Regions from separate parts of the Klebsiella sp. PL-2018 genome, predicted to be linked through region 1. Evidence: predicted binding sites of a transcription regulator. Region 1 holds the regulator's gene; the other holds the start of a gene.
The links. The regulator LexA, encoded in region 1, represses DNA repair genes until DNA is damaged. The targets are predictions, from matches to a motif close to TNCTGTATGTACATACAGNA.
Positions count from the first base shown of each region.

Region 2: the regulator LexA is predicted to act here: its motif matches at 4,607-4,626, upstream of dinB (DNA polymerase IV).

Region 1 covers NZ_CP077673.1:389,017-403,725, reverse strand. The annotation lists gene dnaB (replicative DNA helicase) at 1-1,043, opposite strand, end outside; gene MKleb_RS01855 (quinone oxidoreductase) at 1,105-2,088, shown strand; gene pspG (envelope stress response protein PspG) at 2,266-2,508, opposite strand; gene dusA (tRNA dihydrouridine(20/20a) synthase DusA) at 2,649-3,644, opposite strand; gene MKleb_RS01840 (cupin domain-containing protein) at 3,752-4,240, opposite strand; gene zur (zinc uptake transcriptional repressor Zur) at 4,442-4,957, shown strand; gene MKleb_RS01830 (CsbD family protein) at 5,300-5,509, opposite strand; gene dinF (MATE family efflux transporter DinF) at 5,646-6,962, opposite strand; gene lexA (transcriptional repressor LexA) at 7,035-7,643, opposite strand; gene MKleb_RS01815 (diacylglycerol kinase) at 7,766-8,134, opposite strand; gene plsB (glycerol-3-phosphate 1-O-acyltransferase PlsB) at 8,264-10,687, shown strand; gene ubiA (4-hydroxybenzoate octaprenyltransferase) at 10,786-11,655, opposite strand; gene ubiC (chorismate lyase) at 11,668-12,165, opposite strand; gene malM (maltose operon protein MalM) at 12,354-13,271, opposite strand; gene MKleb_RS01790 (maltoporin) at 13,383-14,672, opposite strand.
Region 2 covers NZ_CP077673.1:1,137,190-1,151,898, reverse strand. The annotation lists gene frsA (esterase FrsA) at 1-688, opposite strand, end outside; gene gpt (xanthine phosphoribosyltransferase) at 795-1,253, opposite strand; gene pepD (cytosol nonspecific dipeptidase) at 1,512-2,969, shown strand; gene MKleb_RS05345 (GNAT family N-acetyltransferase) at 3,072-3,536, opposite strand; gene dinB (DNA polymerase IV) at 3,539-4,594, opposite strand; gene MKleb_RS05335 (glycerophosphodiester phosphodiesterase family protein) at 4,754-5,611, shown strand; gene nqrM ((Na+)-NQR maturation NqrM) at 5,644-5,859, opposite strand; gene nqrF (NADH:ubiquinone reductase (Na(+)-transporting) subunit F) at 5,862-7,085, opposite strand; gene nqrE (NADH:ubiquinone reductase (Na(+)-transporting) subunit E) at 7,097-7,693, opposite strand; gene MKleb_RS05315 (NADH:ubiquinone reductase (Na(+)-transporting) subunit D) at 7,700-8,338, opposite strand; gene MKleb_RS05310 (Na(+)-translocating NADH-quinone reductase subunit C) at 8,331-9,125, opposite strand; gene MKleb_RS05305 (NADH:ubiquinone reductase (Na(+)-transporting) subunit B) at 9,118-10,356, opposite strand; gene MKleb_RS05300 (Na(+)-translocating NADH-quinone reductase subunit A) at 10,360-11,703, opposite strand; gene dpaA (peptidoglycan meso-diaminopimelic acid protein amidase) at 12,117-12,857, shown strand; gene MKleb_RS05290 (class II glutamine amidotransferase) at 12,828-13,595, opposite strand; gene lpcA (D-sedoheptulose 7-phosphate isomerase) at 13,745-14,326, opposite strand; gene fadE (acyl-CoA dehydrogenase FadE) at 14,565-14,709, shown strand, end outside.

The sequences.
Region 1 (14,709 bases):
ATCAGCTGCAGGTAGTCGATCATAATAAGACCGATGCCGCCGTGCTCGCGGGCGATACGCCGCGCGCGGGAGCGCACTTCGGTTGGCGTCAGGCCGGAGGAGTCATCAATATAGATGTTACGTTTTTCCAGCAGAATTCCCATGGTGCCGGAAATGCGCGCCCAGTCTTCATCATCCAGCTGGCCGGTACGAATGCGGGTCTGGTCAACGCGCGACAGCGAGGCCAGAGAACGCATCATAATCTGCTCCGAGGGCATCTCGAGACTGAAGATGAGTACCGGCTTATCCTGCAGCATCGCCGCGTTTTCCACGAGGTTCATCGCAAAAGTCGTCTTACCCATTGACGGACGCGCGGCGACAATAATCAGGTCCGACGGCTGAAGACCGGCGGTTTTTTTATTGAGATCGTCATAGCCGGTATTCACCCCGGTGACGCCGTCATGCGGCTGTTGGAAGAGCTGTTCAATACGCGCCACGGTAGCGTCGAGCACGTCGGCGATATTCTTCGGCCCTTCATCTTTATTCGCGCGGCTTTCGGCAATTTTAAACACCCGGGATTCGGCGAGGTCGAGCAGATCTTCGCTGGTGCGGCCCTGGGGATCGAAACCAGCCTCGGCGATTTCATTCGCCACGGAGATCATTTCGCGTACCACCGCACGTTCGCGGACGATATCGGCATAAGCGCTGATGTTCGCCGCACTTGGCGTATTTTTCGATAATTCCGCCAGGTAGGCGAAGCCGCCGACGCTGTCCAGCTGCCCCTGACGCTCCAGCGATTCGGCGAGCGTAATCAGGTCAATCGGGCTGCCCGATTCCTGCAGGCGCGCCATTTCGGTGAAAATATGGCGATGCGGACGGGTATAAAAATCTTCCGAAACAACCCGCTCGGCAACATCGTCCCAGCGTTCGTTATCCAGCATTAAACCGCCCAACACCGACTGTTCCGCTTCAATCGAGTGCGGCGGGACCTTCAACCCATCGAGCTGATAATCACGCTCGCGGGGTTCAGTCTGTGGTTTGTTGAAGGGTTTATTTCCTGCCATAGTGAATGGAGTTACCGAGATAGTGAATGGGTCGAAAGATTACCACATTTCTGGAGGAAGCATGGCAACACGAATTGAATTTCACCAGCACGGAGGGCCTGATGTTCTGCAAGCGCTGGAGTTCACGCCGAAAGATCCCGCAGAGCACGAAATTCAGGTAGAGAATAAGGCCATCGGCATCAACTACATTGATACCTATATCCGCAGCGGCCTCTACCCGCCCCCGTCATTGCCGAGCGGTCTGGGTACCGAAGCCGCTGGCGTAGTAAGCAAAGTCGGCAGCGGCGTGAAACATATCAAAGCCGGCGATCGGGTGGTCTACGCGCAATCGGCGCTGGGAGCCTATAGCACCGTCCACAACGTGCCCGCGGATAAGGCCGCCATTTTGCCGGACGCGATCTCTTTCGAGCAGGCGGCGGCCTCATTCCTGAAAGGGCTCACGGTCTATTACCTGCTGCGGAAAACCTACGAGATCAAAGCGGGCGAGCCGTTCTTATTTCATGCGGCGGCCGGCGGCGTCGGGCTCATCGCCTGTCAGTGGGCCAAAGCGCTGGGCGCGAAGCTGATCGGTACCGTCGGCAGCGCGCAAAAAGCTGAACGCGCCAAACAGGCCGGCGCCTGGCAGATCATTAACTATCGCGAAGAGACTATCGTCGAGCGCCTGAAAGAGATCACCGACGGTAAGAAAGTCCACGTGGTTTATGATTCCGTCGGGAAAGATACCTGGGAAGCCTCCCTTGACTGCCTGCAGCGTCGGGGGCTGATGGTGAGCTTCGGCAACTCCTCCGGCCCGGTGACCGGCGTCAATCTCGGGATCCTCAATCAAAAAGGTTCGCTGTACGTCACCCGCCCTTCTCTGCAGGGCTATATCACCACGCGTGAAGAGCTGACGGAAGCCAGCAACGAGCTGTTTTCGCTGATCGCCAGCGGCGTGATAAAAGTGGATGTCGCGGAGAGCCAAAAATATGCGTTAACCGACGCCAGACGCGCACATGAGGTGCTGGAAAGCCGGGCGACGCAGGGTTCAAGTTTGCTCTTGCCGTAATGGCCGGAGCACTAAAGTTTAGGGCTTCCACATGGGAAGCCCTTACTTTTTTTGTTCGGCTGTATGTAGGGTACAGCACGATGAATTCGTTAACCCGCTAATAGTGACAGATTTAATAAGCAAAGCCTACGCTGTTTTATGCAAAAATCTTCAGGTTGTGACATACCGCTCAATACCTTAGTAGCGCCAGCGGTTATTAGCGCGATAACGGTTGTCGGTTGGTGATTTTATCGCCCGAATCACCCAAACCACAACAACGGCCAGCAGCAGCCACGGCAGCAGTTTAATCATTAACGCAAACAGACCGCCGACAAACATCAGCGCGGTCGCGACCACAATCGCGGCAATAATACCCAGCAGTGAAATGCCGGTGACCAATAACATGACAAAAAAGCCAATAACGAATATGAGTTCCAGCATCGTCTTTCCCCTAAAGAAATTTTATCTACCTTGCCGGATATTACAAAAATCGTGCCAAATATAACCTATTGAATAATAACAAAAACGCCCGGCACGATACGTGCAGGGCGTGGTGAATTTGACCAGGTTTTAGTGAAAAACTAACGCTTGTCGGCAACCAGTTTCAGCGCCTGTTCCAGCACGTTGATGTCCGCCCCGGCTTTATGCGCATTTTCGCTCAGATAGCGACGCCACTGGCGCGCCCCGGGGATCCCCTGAAACAGCCCGAGCATATGGCGCGTTACGTGCCCCAGATAAGTACCGTTGCTAAGCTCGCGTTCGATATAGGGATACATCGCCCGGACCACGGAAACCGGGTCAGCATCGACGCCTTCCACGCCGAAAATTTCCCGATCCACCGACGCCAGAATGCCTGGATTCTGATAGGCCTCACGGCCCACCATCACGCCGTCCATATGCGCAAGATGTTGTTTTGCTTCTTCCAGCGACTTAATGCCGCCGTTAATCGCCATCGTCAGATGCGGAAAATCATGCTTCAGCTGGTAAACGCGCGGATAGTCAAGCGGCGGGATCTCGCGGTTCTCTTTAGGGCTCAGCCCCGAAAGCCACGCTTTGCGCGCGTGGATAATAAACATCTCGCACTCGCCTTTCCCGGATACCGTTTCGATAAAATCACACAGAAACCCGTAGCTGTCCTGGTCGTCAATGCCGATACGGGTTTTCACCGTGACCGGGATCGACACGACGTCGCGCATGGCTTTAATACAGTCTGCCACCAGCTGCGCGTTCCCCATCAGGCAGGCGCCGAACATACCGTTCTGCACGCGATCGGACGGGCAGCCAACGTTCAGGTTAATTTCATCGTAGCCGCGCGCCTGCGCCAGCTTCGCGCAGTGCGCCAGCGCAGCCGGATCGCTGCCGCCGAGCTGCAGGGCGACCGGATGCTCTTCTTCGCTGTAGGCCAGATAGTCGCCCTTGCCGTGAATAATCGCACCGGTGGTCACCATTTCGGTGTACAGCAGCGTGTGGCGCGACAGCTGACGCAGAAAATAACGGCAGTGTCTGTCGGTCCAGTCGAGCATCGGCGCGATGGAAAAACGGTGAGCGGCGAAAGCAGTAGGCGTTGAATCTGACATCATGGCGAATAAATAAGCATCCGGGTAAAAAGGGGCGCTACTATAGCACAAAGATAAACCACTGACGCATAGCGTCAGCGCTCACCTTTTTTATCCCGCAATAAACGCTATATTTTCCGTGGTTTGCCGTCGTGAGGGCCAAAAAACTGCGGCGGATGGTCAACCCAGCGATCCTGTCGCGTGGCGGCATAGCCGGGGTTAAGCGGGTAGTAGATGCGATTAAATTTCTTATTTGCCTCGCCAACGACTAACAGGCGAACCTCCTGCTCGGTGTTATTGAGGAAGGTGTGGCAAATGCCGGTTCCGGCAGGAAAGCCGACGCTATCCCCCGGCTCCAGCTTCCAGAGATAGCCGTTAATCCACACTTCCGGATAACCTTCCAGCACGTAGATAAACTCTTCTTCGTCGCTCTCCGCATGCGGATAAGAGGTTCGGCGTCCGGGCGGTAGACGCTCATGGTGGATCCCCAGGCGATTCAGCCGCAGGCCCCGCGCCAGCGGCGCGCCGATGGAGAAAAGCTCAGTACTGTCGGGATAGGTGGAATCATCCACGCCTTCCAGTTCACGCCAGTGTCGAATGCAGTCAGGTCGTTTCATCGTTTTCTCCCGAAAATGAGATGCATCAGGTATAGCATAAGGTGGCAAGGTTGAGCGACCCCAGGAGCGCGGCTGGGACGAATTGGCGCAGCCAGCGCGCAGGTAACGTGAAGTGTGACGGGTATAGCCCGCCGGGTCTCGGCGTTTTACCGGTATCGTGATAAAGTAACAGTTTCAGATTCACGCAACCAGAGGACGCTCATGGATAAGACCACTTCGCAACAAATGTTAGCGCATGCTGAAAAGCTGTGCGCGCAGCGTGGCGTGCGCCTGACCCCGCAGCGCCTTGAAGTATTGCGTTTGATGAGCCTGCAGCAAGGGGCAATCAGCGCCTACGACCTGCTCGATCTCCTTCGTGAAAAAGAGCCTCAGGCGAAACCGCCGACGGTGTACCGGGCGCTGGAGTTTTTACTCGAGCAAGGGTTCGTGCATAAGGTGGAATCCACCAATAGCTACGTGCTGTGTCACCTTTTCGATCAGCCGACCCACAGCTCGGCGATGTTTATCTGCGACCGCTGCGGCGGCGTCAAAGAAGAGTGTGCGGAAGGCGTCGAAGATATTATGCATACGCTGGCGGCAAGAATGGGATTCGCCCTGCGCCACAACGTCATTGAGGCTCACGGCCTGTGCGCCGCCTGCGTCGAGGTTGAATCCTGCAGTACGCCGGGCCACTGCCACCACGACCATACCATCCAGATCAAAAAGAAAGCCCGCTGAGGCGTTAGCCGCAGCGGGAATCAAGGGTGTATACCCGTCATACTTCAAGTTGCATGTGCGTTGGCTTTGTTACTCGGCTCATCCATGAGCCTCGCCCTTCGGGCCGCCGGGATACGGCGTTCAAATCTGTTCCAGACAGATTTGTCGCTCACCCCAGTCACTTACTGGAGTAAGCTCCTGGGGATTCTCTGCGTTGCCGCGTTACTCGGCCTGCGGCCTCGCCCCTCCGGGGCCAGCGCAAGCGCTGTTCAAAGCACGAGTGCCTTGTCCTGCAACTCGAATTATTTAGGGTATAAATCGTTAGAGCAGGCAATAGTAAGGGGTTAAAACACGCCGTTTTCGCTACCAGCGATAGTCGTTTTTGGTTTCCCAGTCGGTCACTTCTTTCTCTGCCTGGTCTTTGGCGTAACCGTAACGTTCCTGAATTCTGCCCACCAGCTGGTCGCGTTTGCCTTCAATGACGGTCATGTCATCGTCGGTCAGCTTGCCCCATTTTTCTTTCGCTTTACCTTTGAACTGTTTCCAGTTACCGCCGATTTCGTCTTTATTCATCATGCATTCCTCATCGTTCGGTTATCGTTCGGTGAATGAACAGCCCGCTGTGTGCCGGACATGACTTAACTATAGATGAGTATCCTGAGTAAGATTTATTATTCGGAATCTTTAACCATCAGATGCGCCAAATGCATTACGAAAACCAGGTTCCGCGCTGCCAGTGGCGCTGCCAGATAACCGCCAGAGAAACGCCGCGCAGAGCGAGAAAGACCGTCAGCGCCAGCCACAGTCCGTGGTTACCGAGCGTCGGTACCGTCAGCAGCGTCAGGGCAAACCCCGCCGCCGCTACCGCCATGCTGTTGCGCATCTCCGCCCCCCGCGTCGCGCCGATAAACATGCCGTCCAGCAGGTAGCACCAGACGCCAATGACCGGCAGTATCATCTGCCAGACCAGATAGCGGTCGGCCAGCTGCTGCAGCGAAGGCAGCGAGGTCAGCAAAGCGATAATCTGCTCACCGGCAAGGCCGTAAATCAGCGCAAACGCCAGCGCCACCATCCCTGACTGGCGGCAGGCCGCGTGCCAGACGGCAAGCAGCTGGCTGTCGTCGCGCGCGCCGTAGGCCTGCCCGGAGTGCGCCTCCACGGCGTAGGCAAAACCGTCCAGCGCATAGGCGGTAAAGGTCAGCATCGTCATGAGGACCGCATTGACCGCGACGATATCGGCGCCAAGGCGGGCGCCAAATACCGTCACCGCCCCGAAGCAGAGCTGTAGCAGCAGCGAGCGCAGCATGATGTCGCGATTCAGCGCCAGCAGGCGGCGTATATCGCCGCGCCAGGCGTTTTTCAGCATCGACAGGGAAACGCCGCGCAGCGCCAGCACGCGTCTCGCCATCAGCAGGCCAATAAAGAAAGTGACGTATTCTGCGGTGACCGTCGCCAGCGCCGCCCCCTGCACGTTCATATGCAGGCCCATCACCAGCCATAAATCGAGCACAATGTTGAGGACGTTGCCGACTACCAGCAGGATCACCGGCGCTCTGGCGTACTGCACGCCCAGCAGCCAGCCCAGCAGGACCAGATTCGCCAGCGATGCCGGCGCGCTTAGCCAGCGGAGTTCCAGGAAGCGTCTGGCCTGTTCGAGCACGGCTTCGCTACCGCCGACGATATGCAGCGCCAGGTCGATTAACGGCATCCGTAAGAGCACAATCGCCGCCCCGGCGGTCAGAGCCAGGCCCAGCGGCTGTACCAGCGCACGCGCCAGCCGCTGCGGATCTTTTGCGCCAAACGCCTGCGCCGTCAGTCCGGTGGTACTCATTCGCAGGAACAACAGTAGCATAAAGAGGAAGCTGGTCGCCGTTGCGCCAACCGCCACGCCCCCCAGATAAACCGGGCTGTCGAGGTGGCCAATAACGGCGGTATCCACCAGCCCCAGCAGCGGAACGGTGATATTGGAGAAGATCATGGGCAGCGCTAAGCGCCACAGGGCTTTGTCGGCGGCGTTAAAAAGCATGGAGAAAGAGCCCAAATGAGGAAAAACGGCGCAGCATCATGCATCAGGTGATGATGCCGCGAGGTGAAGAGATTACTGCCAGTTGCCGTTGCGGATAACGCCGACGGCCAGGCCTTCAATAGTGAAGCTTTGCTCGCGAAGATCCACCACGATCGGCGAGAATTCGCTGTTTTCCGGCAGCAGTTCAACGACGTTACCCTGCTTTTTCAGTCGCTTCACGGTAACTTCTTCGTCGATGCGCGCCACAACCACCTGGCCATTGCGCACATCCTGCGTTTTATGGACGGCCAGCAGGTCGCCATCAAGAATACCGATGTCTTTCATCGACATCCCGCTAACGCGCAGCAGAAAATCGGCATTCGGCTTAAACATAGCCGGATCGACCTGATAGTGACCTTCGATATGCTGCTGGGCCAGCAGCGGCTCACCCGCCGCGACGCGGCCAATAAGCGGCAGACCCGTTTCTTCTTCCGTCAGCAGACGAATACCGCGGGAGGCGCCGGAAACGATCTCGATTGCGCCTTTACGCGCCAGCGCTTTCAGGTGTTCTTCCGCCGCGTTTGGGGAACGGAACCCCAAGCGCTGAGCAATCTCCGCACGCGTCGGCGGCATGCCCGTCTGGCTGATATGATCCCGAATGAGATCAAACACCTCTTGCTGCCTGGTCGTTAACGCTTTCATTCCGCCCCCTGGGTGTATATACAGTTATGCTGTGAGTATATACAGCTAACGGTGATTTTGGAACCACATTTCACACAAAAATCAGGAGTTTCTTTCCGTTTTGCGAGCCGCTACGCCAGGCGTTAGCGGTAGTTTGCCCATAAAAGCGTTCCCCACGCGATCAGCGCGATGATGATCGCCAGCAATACCGCCGCCGATCCCATGTCTTTCGCTCGCCCCGACAGCTCGTGATGTTCAGGGCCAATACGGTCAACAACCGCCTCAATCGCGCTATTGATAATTTCAACTATCATCACTAGCAGGACCGAGCTAATCAACAGCACCCGGGTGATGGCATCGACGTCTAACCAGCAGGCGATCGCCACGGCAACAACGGCCGCGATGCCTTCCTGACGAAAGGCGGCCTCGTTGACCCACGCCGCCCGGAATCCTTTCCAGGAATACCCTGCCGCTTTAATAATTCGGGTTAACCCAGTGGTATTATTGGCCATCAAACAAACCTTTTTATGTAAATGACGTCAATGAGTGTACGCGTTTGCCGCGTTACAACGGAAATTTTGCGCACTTTCTGTTATTCTTGCGGCGCATTTGCATGATTAACCAGAGGCTTCACATCGTCTATGTCTGGCTGGCAACGAATTTACTATAAATTACTGAATTTACCATTAAGGGCGCTGGTAAAAAGCAAGTCGATTCCGGCACAACCTGCTCAGGAATTAGGCCTGGATACCTCGCGTCCCATTATGTATGTCCTGCCCTACAATTCGAAGGCGGACCTGCTGACGCTGCGCGCGCAATGTCTGGAACATGAGTTACCGGACCCGCTGGAGCCGCTCGAGATCGACGGCGGCCTGCTTCCGCGCTACGTATTTATCCACGGCGGACCGCGCGTGTTTACCTATTACACGCCGAAAGAAGAGTCTATCAAGCTCTTTCACGACTACCTGGATTTGCACCGCAACCATCCCGATCTTGACGTGCAGATGGTGCCGGTTTCGGTGATGTTCGGTCGCGCGCCGGGGCGTGAAAAAGGCGAGGTGAACCCGCCGCTGCGCATGCTCAACGGCATTCAGAAATTCTTCGCCGTCCTGTGGCTGGGCCGCGACAGCTTTGTCCGTTTCTCGCCTTCGGTCTCGCTGCGTAAGATGGCGGACGAACACGGTACCGATAAAACCATCGCCCAGAAGCTGGCCCGCGTGGCGCGCATGCACTTCGCCCGTCAGCGTCTGGCGGCGGTCGGCCCGCGCCTGCCCGCGCGCCAGGATCTGTTTAATAAACTGCTGGCGTCGAAAGCCATTGCCCGTGCGGTAGAAGACGAAGCACGCAGCAAGAAAATTTCTCATGAAAAGGCGCAGCAAAACGCTATCGCCCTGATGGAAGAGATCGCCGCAAACTTCTCCTATGAGATGATTCGCCTGACCGACCGCGTGCTGGGCTTTACCTGGAACCGGCTGTATCAGGGCATTAACGTGCATAACGCCGAGCGCGTGCGCCAGCTGGCGCATGAAGGCCACGAGATCGTTTATGTCCCGTGCCACCGCAGCCATATGGACTATCTGCTGCTCTCTTACGTCATTTATCATCAGGGCCTGGTGCCGCCGCATATCGCCGCCGGTATCAACCTGAACTTCTGGCCCGCCGGTCCGATCTTCCGTCGCGGCGGCGCGTTCTTTATTCGCCGCACGTTCAAGGGCAATAAGCTTTACTCAACCGTATTCCGCGAATATCTCGGCGAGCTGTTCAGCCGCGGCTATTCGGTGGAGTATTTCGTTGAAGGCGGGCGTTCGCGTACCGGACGCCTGCTGGATCCGAAAACCGGCACCCTGTCGATGACCATTCAGGCGATGCTGCGCGGCGGTAATCGCCCCATCACCCTGGTGCCGATTTACATCGGCTACGAGCACGTGATGGAGGTCGGTACCTACGCCAAAGAGCTACGCGGTGCGACGAAAGAGAAAGAGAGCCTGCCGCAGATGCTGCGCGGCTTGAGCAAGCTGCGAAATCTCGGCCAGGGCTACGTTAACTTCGGCGAACCCCTGCCGCTGATGGCCTATCTGAACCAGCATGTGCCGGACTGGCGCGAGTCTATCGACCCTATCGAAGCGGTTCGCCCTTCCTGGCTGACCCCGACGGTGAATAATATCGCCTCGGATCTGATGGTGCGCATCAATAATGCCGGCGCGGCTAACGCCATGAACCTGTGCTGTACCGCGCTTCTGGCATCGCGTCAGCGTTCACTGACCCGCGAGCAGCTCACCGAGCAGCTGGAGTGCTATCTCGCCCTGCTGCGCAACGTGCCATATTCAGCGGATGCGACTACGCCTGCGGCTTCGGCCAGCGAGCTGATTGACCACGCGCTGCAGATGAACAAGTTCGAAGTTGAGAAAGATACCATTGGCGATATCATCATTCTGCCGCGCGAGCAGGCCGTCCTGATGACCTACTACCGCAACAACATCGCCCATATGCTGGTGATGCCGTCGCTGTTAGCCGCCATCGTCACTCAGCATCGTCGTATTACCCGTGCCGAAATCCTGCGTCACGTCGAGATGTTCTATCCGTTCCTGAAGGCCGAGCTGTTCCTGCGCTGGGAAAAAGCGGAGCTGGCGGGCGTCGTCGATGCGCTGCTCGCTGAGATGCAGCGTCAGGGCCTCATCGCCCTGAACGACGATGAGGTGAGCGTCAATCCGTCTCATGCCCGTTCTCTGCAACTGCTGGCCGCAGGCGCGCGCGAAACGCTGCAGCGCTACGCCATTACCTTCTGGCTGCTGAGCGCTAACCCGTCAATCAACCGCAGTTCGCTGGAGAAAGAGAGCCGCACCGTGGCGCAGCGCCTGTCCGTTCTGCACGGCATCAACGCGCCGGAGTTCTTCGATAAGGCGGTGTTCAGCACGCTGGTGTTGACCCTGCGTGACGAAGGCTATATCAGCGATACCGGGGACGCCGAGCCGGAAGAGACGTTGAAGATCTACCGCATGCTGGCGGATCTGATTACTTCGGATGTGCGATTAACGATTGAAAGCGTTACCCAGGATGAAGCGTAACGTTTAAAGAAATGTCCCGGCCTGCGCCGGGCTACCGGACCCTGCGGTTTTGTAGCCCGGCTAAGGCGTTTACGCCGCAAGCCGGGAAACCCACAGCGCTACTGCATATATCCCATCGCCAGGCCGAGAAACAGCACCAGCCCCACGTAGTTATTGTTCATAAACGCCTTAAAGCAGGCATCGCGTTCGCGTTTAAATATCAGCTTCTGCTGCCAGGCAAACAGCGCCGCGGCGATAAACAACGACCAGTAATACTCCCAGCCCAGCCCGCTCAGCCAGCCTACCGCGGCCATCAGACCCAGTACCGCCACCTGTAAAATACCGATGATTAAGCGATCGTTGTCGCCAAAGAGAATCGCCGTCGATTTGATACCGATTTTGACGTCATCATCACGATCGACCATCGCATATTGGGTATCGTAGGCCACCGCCCACAGGATATTGGCGAGGAACATCAGCCAGCAGCTCAGCGGCAGCGATTCGCTGACCGCCGAAAAGGCCATCGGGATCGACCAGCCGAACGCCGCGCCCAGCACGACCTGAGGCAGGTGGGTATAGCGCTTCATAAACGGATATACCCATGCCAGCGCCAGCGCCGCTACCGACAGCAGAATGGTCATGGTGTTCAGGGTCAACACCAGCAGAAACGAAAGCAGCACCAGCACGACAAACAGCGTCCGCGCCTCCTTTTCGCTAACGTCGCCGCTCGGCAACGGGCGGCGGGCCGTCCGTTTGACGTGGCCGTCAAACTTGCGATCGGCATAGTCGTTGACCACGCAGCCTGCGGCGCGCATCAGCCAGACGCCGGCGACAAAAACGGCGAGGATCCATAGCGGCGGTATCCCCGGCGTCGCCACCCACAGCGCCCATAGCGTCGGCCACAGCAGCAGCAGCGCGCCAATCGGTTTGTCAGTACGCATCAGGCGGTGAAACGCCAGCAGCTTGTTCTGCGTCAGACTCCACTCCATTTCATTTTCCTCTTAATACAACGGCGATGCAGGCAAAAACAGTTCCGTCAGCAGCAGCGGTTTGCCGCTCAACCGGAGGCGGGAACGACGCCCCCACAGCTCTGCATGACGACCAATTTCAATAAAATCACGGGTTAGCGTCGATGACGTGAAGAGATAGCGGCCCAACGGCGTTTGCCCCAGCTGTTGCAGCGCCAGTTCGGGGCCGCTCAGCGTTGATTCGGGCACTATCGTGCGCCCGGCCAGCCAGGGTTCACCGTTGGCGCAAAGAATGATTTCCCGCAGCCAGTAGCGGGGTTCGCTCGGTAACAGGGGCGCCTCACCGGCCAGCGCGTCGCGTCCAACAAAACCTTCGTTAACCATGATGACGCTGACTTTCTTCCCCTGCTGCTCAAAGCGTTTGGTCATTGAGTCTTCCAGCAATAGCCAGTCGCGCAGATGCGCATCCAGCGGGGGCATAGCGGCAAAATAATGCAGCGCACGCAGTTGCGTAAGCGCAGGATGTGGCATGCCTGAATCTCCGGTACATAACGTAAAGGTATTGTATCGCAGAATGGGGCATCGGGGGCGGGCAAACGTCAATATACGATCATCCGCGCAACAGCCGTGCAACAGAGGCTGCGGCGCGCTAAAAAAAAGTGCGCCCTGACGGACGCACCTAAAGGCTGTGCCTAAACATCAGCATTGCGGGGAGACGGTCACCCCTTGCCTTTTACACTGCTGATAAAGGTGGAACGAGCAGATTTCGAGCCAAGACGTTCAGCTTCGTTCATCAATTTCAGGGCTTTATCGATATCGCCTTTCGCAACCGCCTGCTTAATGCCGTTGTTGAAATAGGTTTCGGTGTCATCAAGCATCGGTTCGCTTTTCGCCGCCGGAGCCGGGGCCGGCGCGACAACCGGCGCTGCGGTATTGCCAACGGTCACCGGGCCATTGCCGGAAGAGCCAAACAGCGGACCAACCAGCACGCTGGAGCCGCTATTGGTTTTGACTTTTAGCTTCAGCACGCCATCGGTGGTGTGGCGGGCAATCGGGTCTGGAATATCCGGCACGGCATTGCCCGCGCCTTTAGCGTAAGCTTTCGCCGGATCAAGCAGAGTCGTGGTTTGTTGTAGATCTTTTTCCGTCGTAAAGACCAGCACGTAAAGCTTCTGCTGCCCCAGCGCCGGGGTCAGGCGCATGACGCCTTCAAGCCGATCCGCGGTCATTACGCCGGGCTGCTGATAGGTAAAATAGCTGCTGGGGAAGAACGCGGATGGCGTCATATTCTGATCGAGAATCAGCACGTTCGGCGCAAAAATCTGTTTTTGCTTATTCACTTCGCTCGTGAGCGTCAGGGTCAGTTCGCCAATATTCGCCGGAACGCTCCAGGCCGCAACCGGGCCGGAGATGCCGGCAACATCCAGGCGCTGGCCGCCCGTGAGTAAATCAACGGTCTGCGTTTTAGATTGATCGACTGGCGTCCAGACGAGCTGCTGCAGGGCAGCGCCGGGGATGGCGGGCGCTGCGCTGGTGTTTTGCGGGACAAAGTTGACGTCGGCAAGGCTCATTCCCGGCGCGCATGCCAACATTCCTGCGGATAAACACAGGGCGACGAGAGTTTTCTTCATTTTCATTGTTCTCACCTCGGATAGCGTAGGTTTAGCGGTGGCCAGGCAATAGCGCGCTAATCCTGAAGAATCAGGAGGGGCAGAGCCCCTCCGTGTCACTACATGATTACGGCGGTGTTACCACCAAACTTCCATCTGCGCACCGAAGGTCACTTCGCTATCGTTACCGCGGCTGGAGGTGTAAACCCCGTTACCGCTGCCGTCTTTAGTCTGCAGACCGGAGGTGTTGCTGTAGCCCCAGTTCTCATCCCATTTTGCGTAGGTCGCGAAAATACGGATTGCCGGGCGAGACCAGACGCTGTTACCCGCCTGCCATTGCTGGGCCAGGGTAATTTTGTACTGGTTGTTGTTTTCGCTGGTGCGCTGAGATTTCACGTTGTCGTAACCGACTTCCAGCTGGGTGCTCATGATCGGCGTCCATTTGTACATCGGACGAACACCGACGGTGTACCAGGTAGAACCGTTGTTGCTGTCCAGGTCCACGTCCTGGTACATCGCAACGTACATCAGGCCCCAGTCATCGTTGAAGTCCATCGCGCCGTGATCCAGAACGCGGATCATGCTGCCGTTGTTATCGATGCTGGTTCCCTGGGAGTGACCGCTGTTCCAGGAGGTCATCGAGTCGGTCGCATACTGAACAACAAACTTGTTGAAGCCGCCCCAGATAGACTGAGTATGTTCACCGGTGAACATCCAGCCGTCTTTTGATGCGCCATCAACCAGACGGTAATCGTCCTGCGGGTTAGCGCGGCCATAATCCACGCCTAACTCCAGTACGCCGCCCGGGTTGATTTCCATACCGGCCAGACGCACGTCAAAGACGTCGTTTGCGGTTTTAGCAGCAAATTTCTTGGTGTCATCGCTGGAGAAAGTGTAAGAACCGCCGCTTTCTGAGTTACGCGTGGCCGCCAGAGAGAGTTTACCGAAGCCGAGGTCAACGTTTTCCAGACCCGCACCCGGGCCGGAGATATCCCAGTAGTAGAAGTCGATCATGTGAACGTCATGACGCTGGTAGAAGCGCTTACCGGCCCACAGGGTAGAACCCGGCAGCCAGTCAATCAGGTTTTTACCCTGGATGTTAGCTTCACGAAACGCCGGAGAGGTACTTTCCCAGTCATCTTCCTGATTTACGGAATAAGCGACGTTAGTATCGAAATAAAAACTCTTATCACCTTCTTTCCACAACTCCTGGCCCAGCTTCAGTTCCGCATAGGTTTCACATTCGTTGCCAAGACGGTATTTGCTTTGAGCACCCGTGGCTTTGAAGCACTGTTGCTCACCGCCGCTGCCGGTCCAGCCGATACCAGAACGAGCGTAGCCGTGGAAATCAACGGCCAGCGCCTGAGCAGACATAACGCCTGCCGCAACGGCGACCGCCAGTGGAAGTTTGCGCAGAGTAATCATCATTCTATCTCCTGAGATCATTGCTTTTCTTTGAACACTT
Region 2 (14,709 bases), 750 kb from region 1:
TATCCACGGTCAGCATAGCGATACCCAACGGCGCAAAATAGTTTTCATACAGGTTGTAATAATCGGTCTGTAGCGCGTCAAGCCCGCCGCACATCAGTACCGTCGGGAACGGCCCATCGCCTGGCGGCATATGCAGGAAACCGGTGATCGGCGCGGCGCCGGGGATAGAGAACTCCAGCTCTCGCAGCTTGCCGGGCAAGCGCTGAGCGGCTTCTTCATAAGCCCGGTATGCCAGCACCTGCGCCTGTTCCGCCAGCTCATCGCCCTTGATGTGCGGATAGGCGGCAATGCTGTAAAGGTTTGCCGCATGGAGCCAGTGACGACCGCTCACGAGCAGATTCTCTTCCTGACCGGCCTTCTGCTGCCAGTCCATCGCCTGTTTGGCCCATTCAAAGATCCAGTTGCCGCCGCGATAGCCAACGACCGTATCGTAAAGCTCCGGGTCGGTTCGCTCGGCATCGCTCATGACGATGCGCGCCTGCACGTCGAGGATTTCCTGCGGCGTCACGCCACGCCAGATCCACATCAGGCGGTTAATCAATCGATACCAGTGATCAACGTGATTACCGCTGAGCGCAGACTGGATCGGTTGCTGCGCTCCGGTATTAAACCGACGCACCAGCGTAGAGGTTTCCGGATGTTTGAATCGGGGTTTAAACAGCGTTTCGCTAAGGTTAGCCTGGGACATGTGCAGCCTCCATCATGTTGCCACTGAAGCTATTGTAACCTGCGCAAGGGTAAAAAAAACCACGCCCGGCAAAACCGGGCGTGGTAATTAGCATTTATGCTGGAAATTAACGACCTGCGATAGGCGGTACGAACACCACGCCCATATCCCACGGCTGTTCAATCCAGGTATCCTGGGGAATATCAACAACATAATCATCAACCAGCGGGCGACCGGCCGGTTTTGCGAAGATAGTGACAAAATGTGCTTTCGGATACATTTCGCGGATGGCTACGGCGGTACCGCCGGTGTCGACGAGGTCATCGATCACGATAAAGCCTTCGCCATCGCCTTCAGCACGTTTCAGCACGGTCAGTTCACGCTGATTATCGTGGTCATAGCTTGAGATGCAAACGGTATCAACATGACGAATACCCAGTTCACGCGCCAGTAGTGCTCCCGGTACCAGACCGCCGCGGCTAACGGCAATAATGCCTTTCCACTGTTCAACCGGCAGCAGGCGAGTTGCCAGCTTGCGGGCGTGAATCTGCAACATGTCCCAGGTGACGACGTATTTTTCGCTCATGTGAAGTGTCCCAGCCTGTGTAATACGGCTTAAATAATGTTCGAGGGGGAAAATGGTTGCGCGAGATTATAGAGATCTGACGCGCTAAAAACCAGCGTTAAGCGGCCACGACGACTCTTTTTACGTGGTTTACACTACCAGAGTACACGGAAAGTGGTATTCTCAACCCCATCGCGCAAGCCCGGGCTTGTAGTGTATTTGATTGCTAACCCCTCGATCTGCAAACGACTTTTGCAGGTGATTGTAAGGAGACTTATCGTGTCTGAACTGTCTCAATTATCCCCGCAGCCGCTGTGGGATATTTTTGCCAAAATCTGCTCTATTCCTCACCCCTCCTATCACGAAGAACAGCTCGCTGAGCACATCATGGGCTGGGCAAAAGAAAAAGGCTTACACGCGGAACGCGACCAGGTTGGCAACATTCTGATTCGTAAAGGCGCGACTGCCGGTATGGAAAACCGCAAACCGGTTGTGCTGCAGGCGCACCTCGATATGGTGCCGCAGAAAAACAACGATACCGTTCATGACTTCGCTAAGGACCCGATTCAGCCGTACATCGACGGCGAGTGGGTCAAAGCGCGCGGCACCACCCTGGGCGCCGACAACGGTATCGGCATGGCTTCCGCGCTGGCGGTACTGGCTGACGACAACGTGGTTCACGGCCCGCTGGAAGTGCTGCTGACCATGACGGAAGAAGCCGGTATGGACGGCGCGTTTGGCCTGCAGGCCAACTGGCTGCAGGCGGATATCCTGATCAACACCGACTCCGAAGAAGAAGGTGAGATTTACATGGGCTGTGCGGGGGGTATCGACTTCACCTCTGACCTGGCGCTGACCCGCGAAGCCGTTCCGGCCGGTTTCCAGAGCTTTAAGCTGACCCTTAAAGGACTCAAAGGCGGCCACTCCGGCGGCGAGATCCACGTTGGTTTAGGTAATGCCAACAAGCTGCTGGCACGCTTCCTCGCAGGCCATGCTGAAGAGCTGGATCTGCGCCTGGTCGATTTCAACGGCGGCACCCTGCGCAACGCGATCCCGCGTGAAGCGTTCGCGACAGTCGCCGTGGCCGCGGATAAAGCGGACGCGCTGAAAGCGCTGGCTAATGAGTACCAGGCGATCCTGAAAAACGAGCTGGCGGCCAAAGAGAAAAACCTGACTGTGCTGCTGGAGTCGGTTGCTAACGAGCAGCCTGCGCTGACGGCCCAATCTCGTGATACCTTTGTGCGTCTGCTGAACGCCACGCCAAACGGCGTCATCCGCAACTCTGATGTGGCAAAAGGCGTGGTGGAAACCTCGCTGAACGTCGGCGTGGTGACCATGACCGGCGACAACGTGCAGATTCACTGCCTGATTCGCTCGCTGATCGACAGCGGCAAAGATTATGTCGTGAGCATGCTGGATTCGCTGGGCAAGCTGGCCGGTGCGAAAACCGAAGCGAAAGGCGCCTACCCGGGCTGGCAGCCGGACGCCAACTCGCCGGTGATGCATCTGGTGCGTGAAACCTATCAGCGTCTGTTCAACAAGACGCCGAACATCCAGATTATCCACGCGGGCCTGGAGTGCGGGCTGTTCAAAAAACCGTATCCGGATATGGACATGGTTTCTATCGGGCCAACCATCACCGGTCCTCACTCCCCGGATGAGCAGGTTCATATCGAAAGCGTGGGCCAGTACTGGACGCTGTTGACTGAACTGCTGAAATCCATTCCGGCGAAGTAAGACAACACAGGCCCACTCCGCAGAGAGTGGGCCTTTTCTTTATAAAATGACCGAGCGAAAGCACGCCGTGCCGATTGTGGTAACCGCATCCGGGCATACCTGTCACGCGCTGTATGTGGGGTCGATTTGCCGCCGCATCAAATAATTAAGAAATTGTTCACCCCGCGCCGTCACTTCCTGTGGCTGCATAACGGTGAAGCCGTGACGCGCAAAAAAGGGCTTTGCCGTAATACTGGCCTCTACCGTATAAACGCGCTCAGGAAGCTGCCTCAATAGCGTATTGAGCAGCGCGCTGGCGACGCCCTGGCGGCTATAGTCGGGAGAGACAAATAGTAAATCGATATAGTCATCCACGGCGGTAATAAACCCGACCGGCGAGGCATCATTTATTGCCACCAGTACGCGTGACGCCGCGAGTTTTTGCCGCCAGCGGGCTTCATCAACCTGCGCCCAGGCGGCAATTTGCCGGGGGGAATAGTCGGCGCTGGCGGTCTCTTTAACGGCGCGTAAAAATAGTGCGCATAGCGCCGGAAAATCCCGCTCTTCGTACATTCTTATCGTTAACATCGTTACAATCCCAAAACGAGTTGCCGCTCCAGCTGCGGATCAAGCAGCGTCACGTGCAGCCCCACCAGCCTTACTCCCCGACCTCCGCGCCGCTCGTGCCAGGCTTTATGCGCGGTAGAAATCAAATCATCTTTATTCAGCCGGGGCCAGACATGTTCCTGGGTGGTGAGCTGAAAATCATTAAACTTCAGCTTGACCCCCTGACGGGCAATCAGCAAATCCGGTTTAACCTTCGCCAGTCGCCGTTCCAGCTCCGGGTAGAGGTTCTCAATAATCGATTCACACTCCGCCCATTCGTGGATATCTTCTATCAGGGTTCGTTCAACGCCCACCGATTTTCGCTGGCGCTCGCTGCTGATTTCTCGTTCATCAATCCCCTGGCTGCGTTCCCACAGTATCCGCCCAAATTTACCAAAGCGCTTGAGCAGCATCGCCAGATCGCTGTTCTGCACATCTTCACAGGTCCTCAGCCCCATGCTCTCGAGCTTCGCGGCGGAAACCTTGCCGACGCCAGGGATCTTCGATAGCGGCAACGTTTTGACAAACTCCGCGACCTGATGCGGCGCAATAACAAACTGACCGTTGGGTTTATTCAGATCCGAGGCGATTTTTGCGAGAAATTTTACCGGCGCAATTCCTGCGGAGGCGGTCAAATTTAGCTCACGATGGATGGTCTCGCGGATCTCCTGCGCCATCAGCGTCGCCGACCCCTGACAATGAACGCTGTCGCTAACGTCGAGATAGGCTTCGTCCAGCGATAATGGTTCGATTAACGAGGTATAGCGGGAAAAAATCTCCCGGATATGGTTCGACGCCTCTTTATAGGCGTCAAAGCGGCCGGGAAGCAGCGTCAGGTGGGGGCAAAGTTTGAGCGCGGTGGCGGTTGGCATGGCGCTGCGCACGCCGAATTTACGCGCCGGATAGTTAGCCGTACTGATAACACCGCGCTGCACCCGACTGCCGCCAATGGCAATAGGGATGTCGCGCAGTGCCGGGTTGTCACGCATTTCCACCGCCGCGAAGAAGCAGTCCATATCAACGTGGATGATTTTACGCATAGCCAAACCTTAGACTGTACATGCATACAGCATAGCAAAATACGGCGAAATTTAATCTTTTTAAATCCACTATCCTGAAAAACGTGCTACAACATAAAAATGCAATAAATATAAGTTACTTTTCATATAGTTATATGAGTATATAAGGTGAATGCAATCATGAAATCAATACTTACTGCGCTTGGTTTGCTTATTGCCAGCAGCGCCTGCGCCGCGCCGCAGCTCATTGCCCATCGGGGAGGCACCGGCGATGCGCCGGAAAATACCCTTCCGGCGATAAAACTTGCGCTGGAGAATAAGGCCGAGGCGATTTGGATAACGGTACAATTAAGCCAGGATGGCGTTCCGGTCTTATATCGCCCGAGCGATCTGTCCGCGCTGACTGACCATACGGGGAAAATCTCAAGCTTCAGCGCTGCCGAGCTGACCCGTATGGACGCGGGATGGACATGGGGCGGTGAAACTCACCCCTGGCGCGGTAAAAACGCAACCATTCCAACGCTGCAATCGGTACTGGAACAGTGGCCGCAGACCTTCTTTTACATCGATATCAAATCACCTGATGCAGATCCGGCCATCATGGCGGCGCGTCTTAGCGAAGTACTGCAAAAGACCAATAGCCTCTCGCGCGTACGGGTGTATTCAACGGAAGACCGCTATATCGCGGCGCTGCCAGCATCTATCCCCCATTTCGTCAGCCGGGGCGAAACGCGAACGAAGCTGGCTAATATTTCGCTTAGCCACCAGTGCCAGCCAACTGCGGCGTCGGGCAATGAATACTGGTACGGTCTGGAGCTGAAACGCAAGGTAGAAATAGTGGAGAAGTTCACGCTGGGCGAAGGCGTATCGCCAGCCACGCTCACCTGGGATAAAGAAGCTATGGACTGTTTCCGCTCACAGGGCAAAGCCCATATTGTCTTCTTCGGCATTAATAGTGCCGATGATTTTCGTACCGCAAGCGAGCTGGGCGCCGACGGCGTGATGGTAGACTCGCCGGCGAAAGCGAAAACCTGGTAAATCAAAAAAGGCCGCACGGTGCGGCCTGCTGATTATAGGATGCGATCCTGCTTGCGCTGCGCTTCGCGAGCCAGGCGTTTTTTGCGCGCATCGCAGGGCTCAGGACAGTCGCAGACCTTTTCCATACCCAGCGATGAGATCCCGCCGCAGCTGCCCTGAATACTTTTGCGCTTGATCAGATAACCAAGCGACATTCCCAGGATAACCAGCGCGAAAATCACGAAGGTCGCGACAAATACCGTCAGCATCATCAGCCTCCAAAATCGTCCAGCATGATGTTTTCATCCTCAACGCCGAGATCTTTAAGCATTTTAATGACCGCGGCGTTCATCACCGGCGGCCCGCACATGTAGAATTCACAATCTTCCGGCGCCGGGTGATCGCGCAGATAGTTTTCATACAGAACGTTATGAATAAAGCCGGTATGGCCGGTCCAGTTATCTTCCGGCTGCGGATCGGAGAGCGCCACGTGGAAGGTAAAATTCGGGTTTTCCCGCGCCAGCTGCTCGAATTCGTCATCATAGAACATTTCTCGCAGAGATCGCGCACCGTACCAGAAGCTGATTTTACGTTTGCTGTGCAGTCGCTTAAGCTGGTCGAAAATATGCGAGCGCATCGGCGCCATCCCCGCTCCGCCGCCGATAAAGACCATCTCAGCATCCGTTTCTTTGGCAAAAAACTCCCCAAACGGCCCGGAAATCGTCACTTTATCGCCCGGCTTCAGCGACCAGATATAGGAGGACATGATCCCCGGAGGCGCATCAGGTACCTGCGGCGGCGGCGTTGCGATACGCACGTTGAGCATGATGATACCCTTCTCTTCCGGATAGTTAGCCATGGAGTAGGCGCGTAGCGTTGGCTCTTTCACGTCAGAGACGTAGCGGAAAAGGTTAAATTTATCCCAGTCGCCGCGATACTCGTCCGGAACGTCAAAATCGGCATAGGCAACCTTGTGCGAGGGGCATTCGATCTGAATATACCCGCCGGCCCGGAACGGAACCGCGTCACCGTCCGGCACGCGCAGCTTCAGCTCCTTGATAAAAGTGGCTTTGTTATCGTTCGAGATAACTTCACACTCCCACTTCTTAACGCCAAAAATCTCCTCCGGCAGCTCAATTTTCATGTTCTGCTTCACCGCGACCTGGCAGGCCAGACGGCAGCCCTCTCTCGCCTCACGCTTGGTGATATGAGACAGTTCGGTAGGCAGAATATCACCGCCGCCCTCTTTCACCGTCACCCGGCACTGGCCGCAGGAACCGCCGCCGCCGCAGGCGGATGAAACAAAGATACCGTTGCTGGAGAGCGTATTCAGCAGCTTGTCGCCGGCCGGAGTACGAATTTGTTTATCCGCTTCGTTATTGATTTCAATGACCACGTCGCCCGCATTCACTAATTTCGAACGCGCGGCCAGTATCAGCCCCGATAGAACCAGGACGATCAGCGTGAACATCACTACGCCAAGAATTATTTCCATACTTTCCGCCCTTATAGCTGCACACCGGAGAATGACATAAAGCCCAGCGCCATCAGACCCGTGGTAATAAAGGTGATCCCTAACCCGCGCAGACCCGCAGGCACGTTTGCGTATTTCATTTTTTCACGAATGCCCGCCATCGCCACAATTGCCAGCAGCCAGCCGATGCCGGAGCCAAAGCCGTAAACGATAGATTCGGTGAAGTTATAGTCACGCTGCACCATGAAGGAGACGCCGCCAAAGATCGCACAGTTGACGGCGATCAGCGGCAGGAAGATCCCCAGCGCGTTATAGAGCGTCGGGAAGTACTTATCGAGGATCATCTCCAGGATTTGCACCAGCGCGGCAATCACGCCAATAAAGGTGATAAAGTTCAGAAAGCTTAAGTCGACGCCTTCAACCAGCGCACCGTCGCGCAGCACCAGGTTATACACCAGATTATTGATCGGCATCGCCAGCCCAAGTACGACCGTTACCGCCACGCCGAGTCCGAAAGCGGTCGAGACCTTTTTCGATACCGCGAGGAAAGTACACATCCCAAGAAAGAAGGCCAGCGCCATATTTTCAACAAACACGGCGCGAACAAACAGGCTAATATAATGAGCCATAATCGGTTACTCCTTTTCCTGCTGTTCAGGCTTCCAGCTGCGCACCGCCCAAATCAACAAACCGATAATGAAGAACGCACTGGGCGCCAGAAGAAACAGACCATTTGGCTGGTACCAGCCGCCGTTCTGCACCGTTTCCAGCACGGTAATACCGAATAGCTTACCACTGCCGATCAGCTCTCTCAGGAAACCGACGATGATTAGGATCGCCCCGTATCCCAGACCGTTGCCAATACCGTCCATAAAGCTCGCCAACGGCGGCGACTTCATGGCATAGGCTTCGGCGCGCCCCATCACGATACAGTTAGTGATGATCAAACCGACGAAAACCGAAAGCTGTTTCGAGATCTCATAGGCAAACGCGCGTAGCACCTGATCGACGACGATAACCAACGAAGCGATAATCGCCATCTGCACAATGATGCGCACGCTATTCGGAATGTGGTGGCGAATCATGGAGATAAACATGCTGGAGAATGCCGTAACCAGCGTCACCGCAATGGTCATTACAAAAGCGGTCTCCAGCTTGGTGGTCACCGCCAGCGCGGAGCAGACGCCCAGTACCTGCAGAGTGATAGGGTTATTAGCGATAAGCGGCCCCACCAGCACGCGCTTCATTTCTTTCATGTCGCCCAAATCAGCCATTATTCAGCTCCCCTTCTCGCACCTTTTGCAGGAATGGGCCAAAGCCCAGTTTGCCCATCCAGAAATCAAAGCTATGCTGCACGCCGTTTGACGTCAGCGTTGCGCCCGACAGGCCATCAACGGCGTGCAGGTCGCCAGGACGCGCGCCGCCTTTGACGATTCTCAGCGCAGGCATCCCTTTATCATCAAGCACCTGTTTACCGACGAACTGCTGGCGCCAGTTGGGGTTTTCAATTTCCCCGCCCAGCCCCGGCGTTTCACCGTGATCGTAATAGGTGATCCCTTTGACCGTGCGGCCATCGGTTTCCAGCGCCACAAAAGCGTACATCACCGACCACAGGCCATTACCGTAAATAGGCAGTACCACTTCCTGAATCTGCTGCTTTTCATCGCGCACCAGGTAAATTTCGGCAATATTACTGCGGCGTTTGATACCGGCAGGATCCTGACTCGCCTCCAGCTGTAGGCTCTGCTGAGGGTCTTTCAGGGCCTGGGCCTGATTAAACTTGCCCGGATCTTTATCCAGCAGCTCACCGCTGGCTAAATCGACTAAACGCGGAGAGATATGGGCCTTAAAAATGTCAGCCACTTCATCTGCGCTCATTCCCTGCTTCATCAGACCGGCAACCGCCAGGATATTGCGCTGTTTATCGAGAGCGCGCTGCTCCTGCTGGCGCGATTTTAGCCCCACGGCAGAACCGGCGACCACAATTGAGCAGACCAGACAAAGCACCAGCACCACCAGCAGCGTTTTGCCGATGCTATCGTTACTTTTATTCTCAGCCACGCGATTTCCTCCGCTTAATATTGGCCCGCACCACCAGGTAATCAAACAGCGGCGCGAAGAGGTTGGCGAAGAGGATCGCCAGCATCATCCCTTCCGGATAGGCCGGGTTGACCACGCGGATCAGGACGCACATCACGCCGATCAGCAGGCCGTAGCTCCATTTACCTTTATCCGTAAACGACGCGGACACCGGGTCCGTCGCCATAAACATCATGCCGAAGGCAAAACCGCCGAGCACCAGATGCCAGTACCACGGCATGGCAAACATCGGGTTGGTATCAGAGCCTATAAAGTTAAACAGCGTCGCGGTGGCCACCATGCCGATGAAAACCCCTGCGACAATGCGCCACGAGGCCACGCGACCAAAAATGATGATGGCGCCGCCGATGAGAATCATCAGCGTCGAGACTTCGCCAATCGACCCCGGGATATTGCCGAGGAAGGCGTCCATCCAGCTTACCGGCTGACCGGTAGAGACGTTAACCAGCGATTCACCGCCGCCGCTTGCCCACTGGGATAACGGCGTCGCGCCGGAGAAACCATCCGCCGCAGTCCACACCAGGTCGCCGGAAATTTGCGCCGGCCAGGCAAAGAATAAAAACGCGCGCCCCGCCAGGGCCGGGTTGAGAAAGTTACGCCCGGTTCCGCCAAAAATCTCCTTGGCCATGACGACGCCGAAGGTGATCCCGCACGCGGCCTGCCATAGCGGCAGCGATGGCGGCACAATCAGCGCGAACAGAATTGACGTCACGAAGAAGCCTTCGTTTATTTCGTGCTTGCGCACGATAGCAAACAAGACTTCCCAGAACCCGCCGACAAGAAACACGGTGATGTAGATAGGCAGGAAAAATACCGCCCCCAGGGTCATCATACTGAGCCAACCGGCGTCAGCGGTGAAGTTCACCCCCAACCACTGCGCGATGCTGTAGTGCCAGTTCCCGGCGATAACCTGCTGCAGCTGCTCAGCGCCGTATAATTTATGCAGTGCAGGAATGGTCTGCAGGCCAACGTTATACATTCCCCAGAACATCGCCGGGAAAACGGCGAACCACACCAGAATCATCATCCGCTTGAGATCGATGGCGTCTCTGACGTGCGCCGCGCCGCGCGTGACCTGCCCGGGGGTGTAGAACAGCGTCGCCGTCGCTTCAAACAGCGGATAGTATTTTTCCAGCTTGCCGCCGTGCGTAAAGTGCGGCTCAATTTTGTCAAACAGTTGCTTTAAGCCCATCACTTATCCTTCCTGCTCTATCTGGGTTAACACGCTGCGCAATGCCGGGCCATATTCGTACTTGCCGGGACATACGTAGGTGCAAAGCGCCAGGTCTTCTTCATCCAGTTCCAGACAGCCCAGCGCCTGCGCGCTGTCGGTATCCCCCGCCAGCAAATCACGCAGCAGCATGGTGGGCAGAATATCCAGCGGCATCACTCGCTCATAGTTGCCAATCGGCACCATAGCCCGCTCGCCGCCGTTGGTATCCGTCGAGAAATTAAATAACTTACGCTTCATAAAATGGCCGAGCGTGGTGCGGGTGATGGAAAATTTATCTTTCCCGGGCATTACCCAGCCGAACAGCTCTTTCTCACGCCCCTCTTTTACGACGCTTATCTGTAAATGAAAGCGGCCAAGAAAAGCATGGGGCCCTTGAGCATGCGTTCCGCTGAGGACTGAACCAGAAATAACGCGGTTTTCATCATCCAGAAGTTCATCTGCCAGCAGTTCATCAAGGCTGGCGCCAGAGCAGGTCTTTAATAGACGAGGCTCTTTCACCTGCGGGCCGCCGAGCGCAACAATGCGTTCGCTAGACAACACCCCTTCAAGGAACAATTTGCCAACGGCGATAACGTCCTGATAGTTAAGATGCCAGACCTGCTTTTTCAGGCTAACCGGCTCGAGAAAATGGATGTGGGTCCCGACCAGCCCGGCCGGATGCGGCCCGGCAAACTGGTTGAAGGTCACCTGGCCCACGGGATGCCCGCCAAGCTTGCCACCGCTGGCCTGGCAGACGTGGACCTTACCGTCGGTCAACCGCGTCAACAGGGTTAAGCCCGCGTCAAAAGCCTCGCGCTGGGCCAGAATGATTGGCTGAGGGTCTGCCGCCAGTGGATTCGTATCTATGGCAGTGACAAATATGGCCGCTGGAACGCTGCCCGGCGCAGGTATTTTGCTGAAAGGGCGGGTGCGAAACGCCGTCCACATCCCCGACTCCACCAGCTGCTGCTGCACGGCCTCGCGCGTCAACGCGGCAAGATCGGCTAATTCATAGCGGGGAAAGTGAACAGCATCATCGCCATCTACGTCAATAACGACCGATTGCAGAACCCGCCGTTCGCCGCGATGAATGGCGCTGATGGTTCCACTCGCAGGGGCAGTAAATCGCACGCCAGGATTTCTTTTATCTTCGAACAGAAGCTGACCTTTTTGTACCCGGTCGCCTTCACGCACCGCCATTGAGGGGCGCATACCGATGTACTCTTCACCCAACAGCGCAACGCGCTTGACCGCAGTCTTCGAAGAAATCTGCTGTGATGGCATGCCAGCTATGGGCAAATTCAGCCCTTTCGTGATTTTAATCATATCGTTAGCAGGTATCCGTTACGTAAACCCCGGCATCAGGCCGAGGCCAGCATAATTAATGGAAAATAAGAGGAAGAAAGGAACATCGTAGTCCTGGTGATTCACAAGACGGGAGAGAAGCATCCTTTCTTACCCTGAGTATTTAGCGGAGCAAGTGTAACATTTCGTGAGCAGCGCCTGTAGACAAACTGCCATTAAGTCGTTCTAAAATGCGAGCTATTACGCAAAGTTCTGACTGCGCTTTACCTGAATATTCGCTATAACGGAAAACTAAAACGTAAACGTGGCACGTCGTGCTTGCGAAAAAATGCCGTGATGCTAATGTGAGCGCTCTAAAACCAGAAAACTCTGATTTCGGGTCTCTCTTGCCGTCCTGGCAATGTGGTTATTTGTTTTATCAAGGAACAAGTAGTATGCGCAAAATCGCATTATTTATTGCGATGCTTCTGTTGCCGTGCGTTTCATTCGCAGGGCTACTTAGCAGTAACAGCTCGACAACGCCGATGAGCAAAGAGTATAAGCAGCAGCTCATGGGTTCGCCGGTCTACATTGAGATCTTCAAAGAAGAGCGCATGCTCGATCTTTACGTCAAGATGGGCGAAACCTGGCAGCTTCTCGACAGCTACCGGATCTGTAACTACTCCGGCGGGCTCGGTCCAAAGCAGCGCCAGGGCGATTTCAAGAGCCCCGAAGGTTTCTATAACGTTTCCCGCAATCAGCTAAAACCCGACAGCCGTTTCTACAAAGCGATCAATATCGGTTTCCCGAACGCCTACGATCGCGCGCATGGCTATGAAGGAAAGTATCTGATGATTCACGGTGCCTGCGTATCCGTTGGCTGTTACGCCATGACCGATACCGGCATTGATGAAATCTTCCAGTTCGTCACCGGCGCGTTAGTCTTCGGCCAGCCCAACGTTCAGGTGAGCATTTATCCTTTCCGCATGACCGACGCCAACATGGCGCGTCACAAATTTTCCTACTTCGCGGATTTCTGGCAGCAGCTGAAACCCGGGTACGACTACTTCCGGCAGACGCATAAGCCGCCAGTGGTTTCGGTAGCCAATGGCCGCTACGTGGTGAGCAAACCGCTCAGCCACGAAGTTGTGCAGCCGCAGCTCGCGTCAAACTACTCGGTCCCCGAGGCAAAATAACGCCCACTCGCCTGGCATAATTTTATTCCAGGTTTCGTTGCCGGTAAGCGGCTGAGTGGCGATAACGGAGACCACATCATTCGGTGTGGTCTCGCGTTGAAAGTCAATTTCTACGTCCTGATCCAGCAGCGTCGCTACGCCAAACGGCGCCCTTCGCGTAATCCAGTATAAATTCGTCGAGCAAAACGCCATCACGTAGCGCCCATCGGAGAGCAGCATGTTAAACACGCCTTTTTCACGCAGCGCTCCGGCAAGCGTGGCGATAAATCTGAATACCTCAACCATATCGCCCGGCATTTCCGGATAGCGCTCGGTGATGCTGTGCAGCAGCCAGCAGAAGGCCTTTTCGCTGTCGGTCTCCCCGATAGGATGCAGACTTCCCGTCTCGAGGCTCTCATACCCCTCCAGCTGACCGTTATGGGCGTAGGTCCAGTTGCGCCCCCATAGCTCCCGGGTAAAGGGGTGAGTGTTTTCCAGCGCAACGATACCTCGGTTGGCCTGGCGAATATGGGCGATGACCGAGCAGGACTTGATAGGATATTCCTGCACCAGCTTTGCTATGGGCGACTGGAAGCTAGGCTGCGGATCTTTAAATGTGCGACAGCCCTTACCTTCATAAAACGTAATGCCCCAGCCGTCTTTATGTGGCCCGGTTCCGCCACCGCGCTGCACCAGCCCGGTGAAACTGAAGCAAATATCTGTGGGCACATTCGCGCTCATCCCGAGCAATTCGCACATAGATCACCTCATACCACTTACTGAAACATAAAAGGCGTTATTGGTGCAGCCAGTTTGGACACGGCCAGCGCGCAGAAACCGGAGCGTACTTCATGTACGTGAGGATCTTGAGCACTGCCCGGGTTCAAAATGGCTAACAAAATAGCCTTTTAAGCTTTAACCATCTCTTTTTCGATCAGCATAATCAGGATATGAATCACTTTAATATGGATTTCCTGAATACGGTCGGCGTAGCCAAAATGCGGTACGCGAATTTCTACATCCGCTGACCCCGCCATTTTACCGCCATCTTTCCCGGTCAGAGTAATCACTTTCATCCCCTGGGCGCGGGCGGCTTCAATCGCTTTGATAACATTACCTGAATTACCGGAAGTAGAGATCCCCAGTAATACGTCGCCTGCACGACCCACTGATTCTACATAGCGAGAGAAAACATATTCATAGCCGAAATCATTGCTGACGCAAGAGAGATGGCTCACGTCGGAAATCGCAATGGCCGGATAGCCGGGGCGATTTTCACGATAGCGCCCGGTCAGTTCTTCCGCAAAATGCATCGCATCGCAGTGCGAACCGCCGTTACCGCAGGAAAGGACTTTGCCGCCAGCTTTAAAGCTATCCGCCAGCAGCACCGCAGCACGCTGAATCGCGTGAATGTTGGCTTCGTCCTGCAGAAAGTTAGCCAACGTTTCAGCGGCTTCATTCAGTTCGTTACGAATAAGATCCTGGTACATGAGGATAATCCTTCAGTATTTGTGGGATAACCTAGGCAGTTTACCGGATAGCCGACGCAGCGAGAAGCAGCACGCAATGCAATCCCCTGTGCTTTTGATTTTATGTGCCGCATTTCCGTACAACAATGTGAGCAAGGTTGTAATTATTTTGTAAACACATTGCTAAAACAAATTACATCCACTACAACCATATCATCACAAGTGGTCAGACCTCCTACAAGACAGGGAGCATTTCTCTATGATGATTTTGAGTATTGTTGCAACCGTTGTTTTACTCGGTGCGCTCTTCTATCACCGAATCAATCTGCTGCTGAGCAGCGCGATTTTGCTTGTCTGGACCGCCGCACTCGGCGCTGCGGGGCTGTGGAATATCTGGCTGCTGA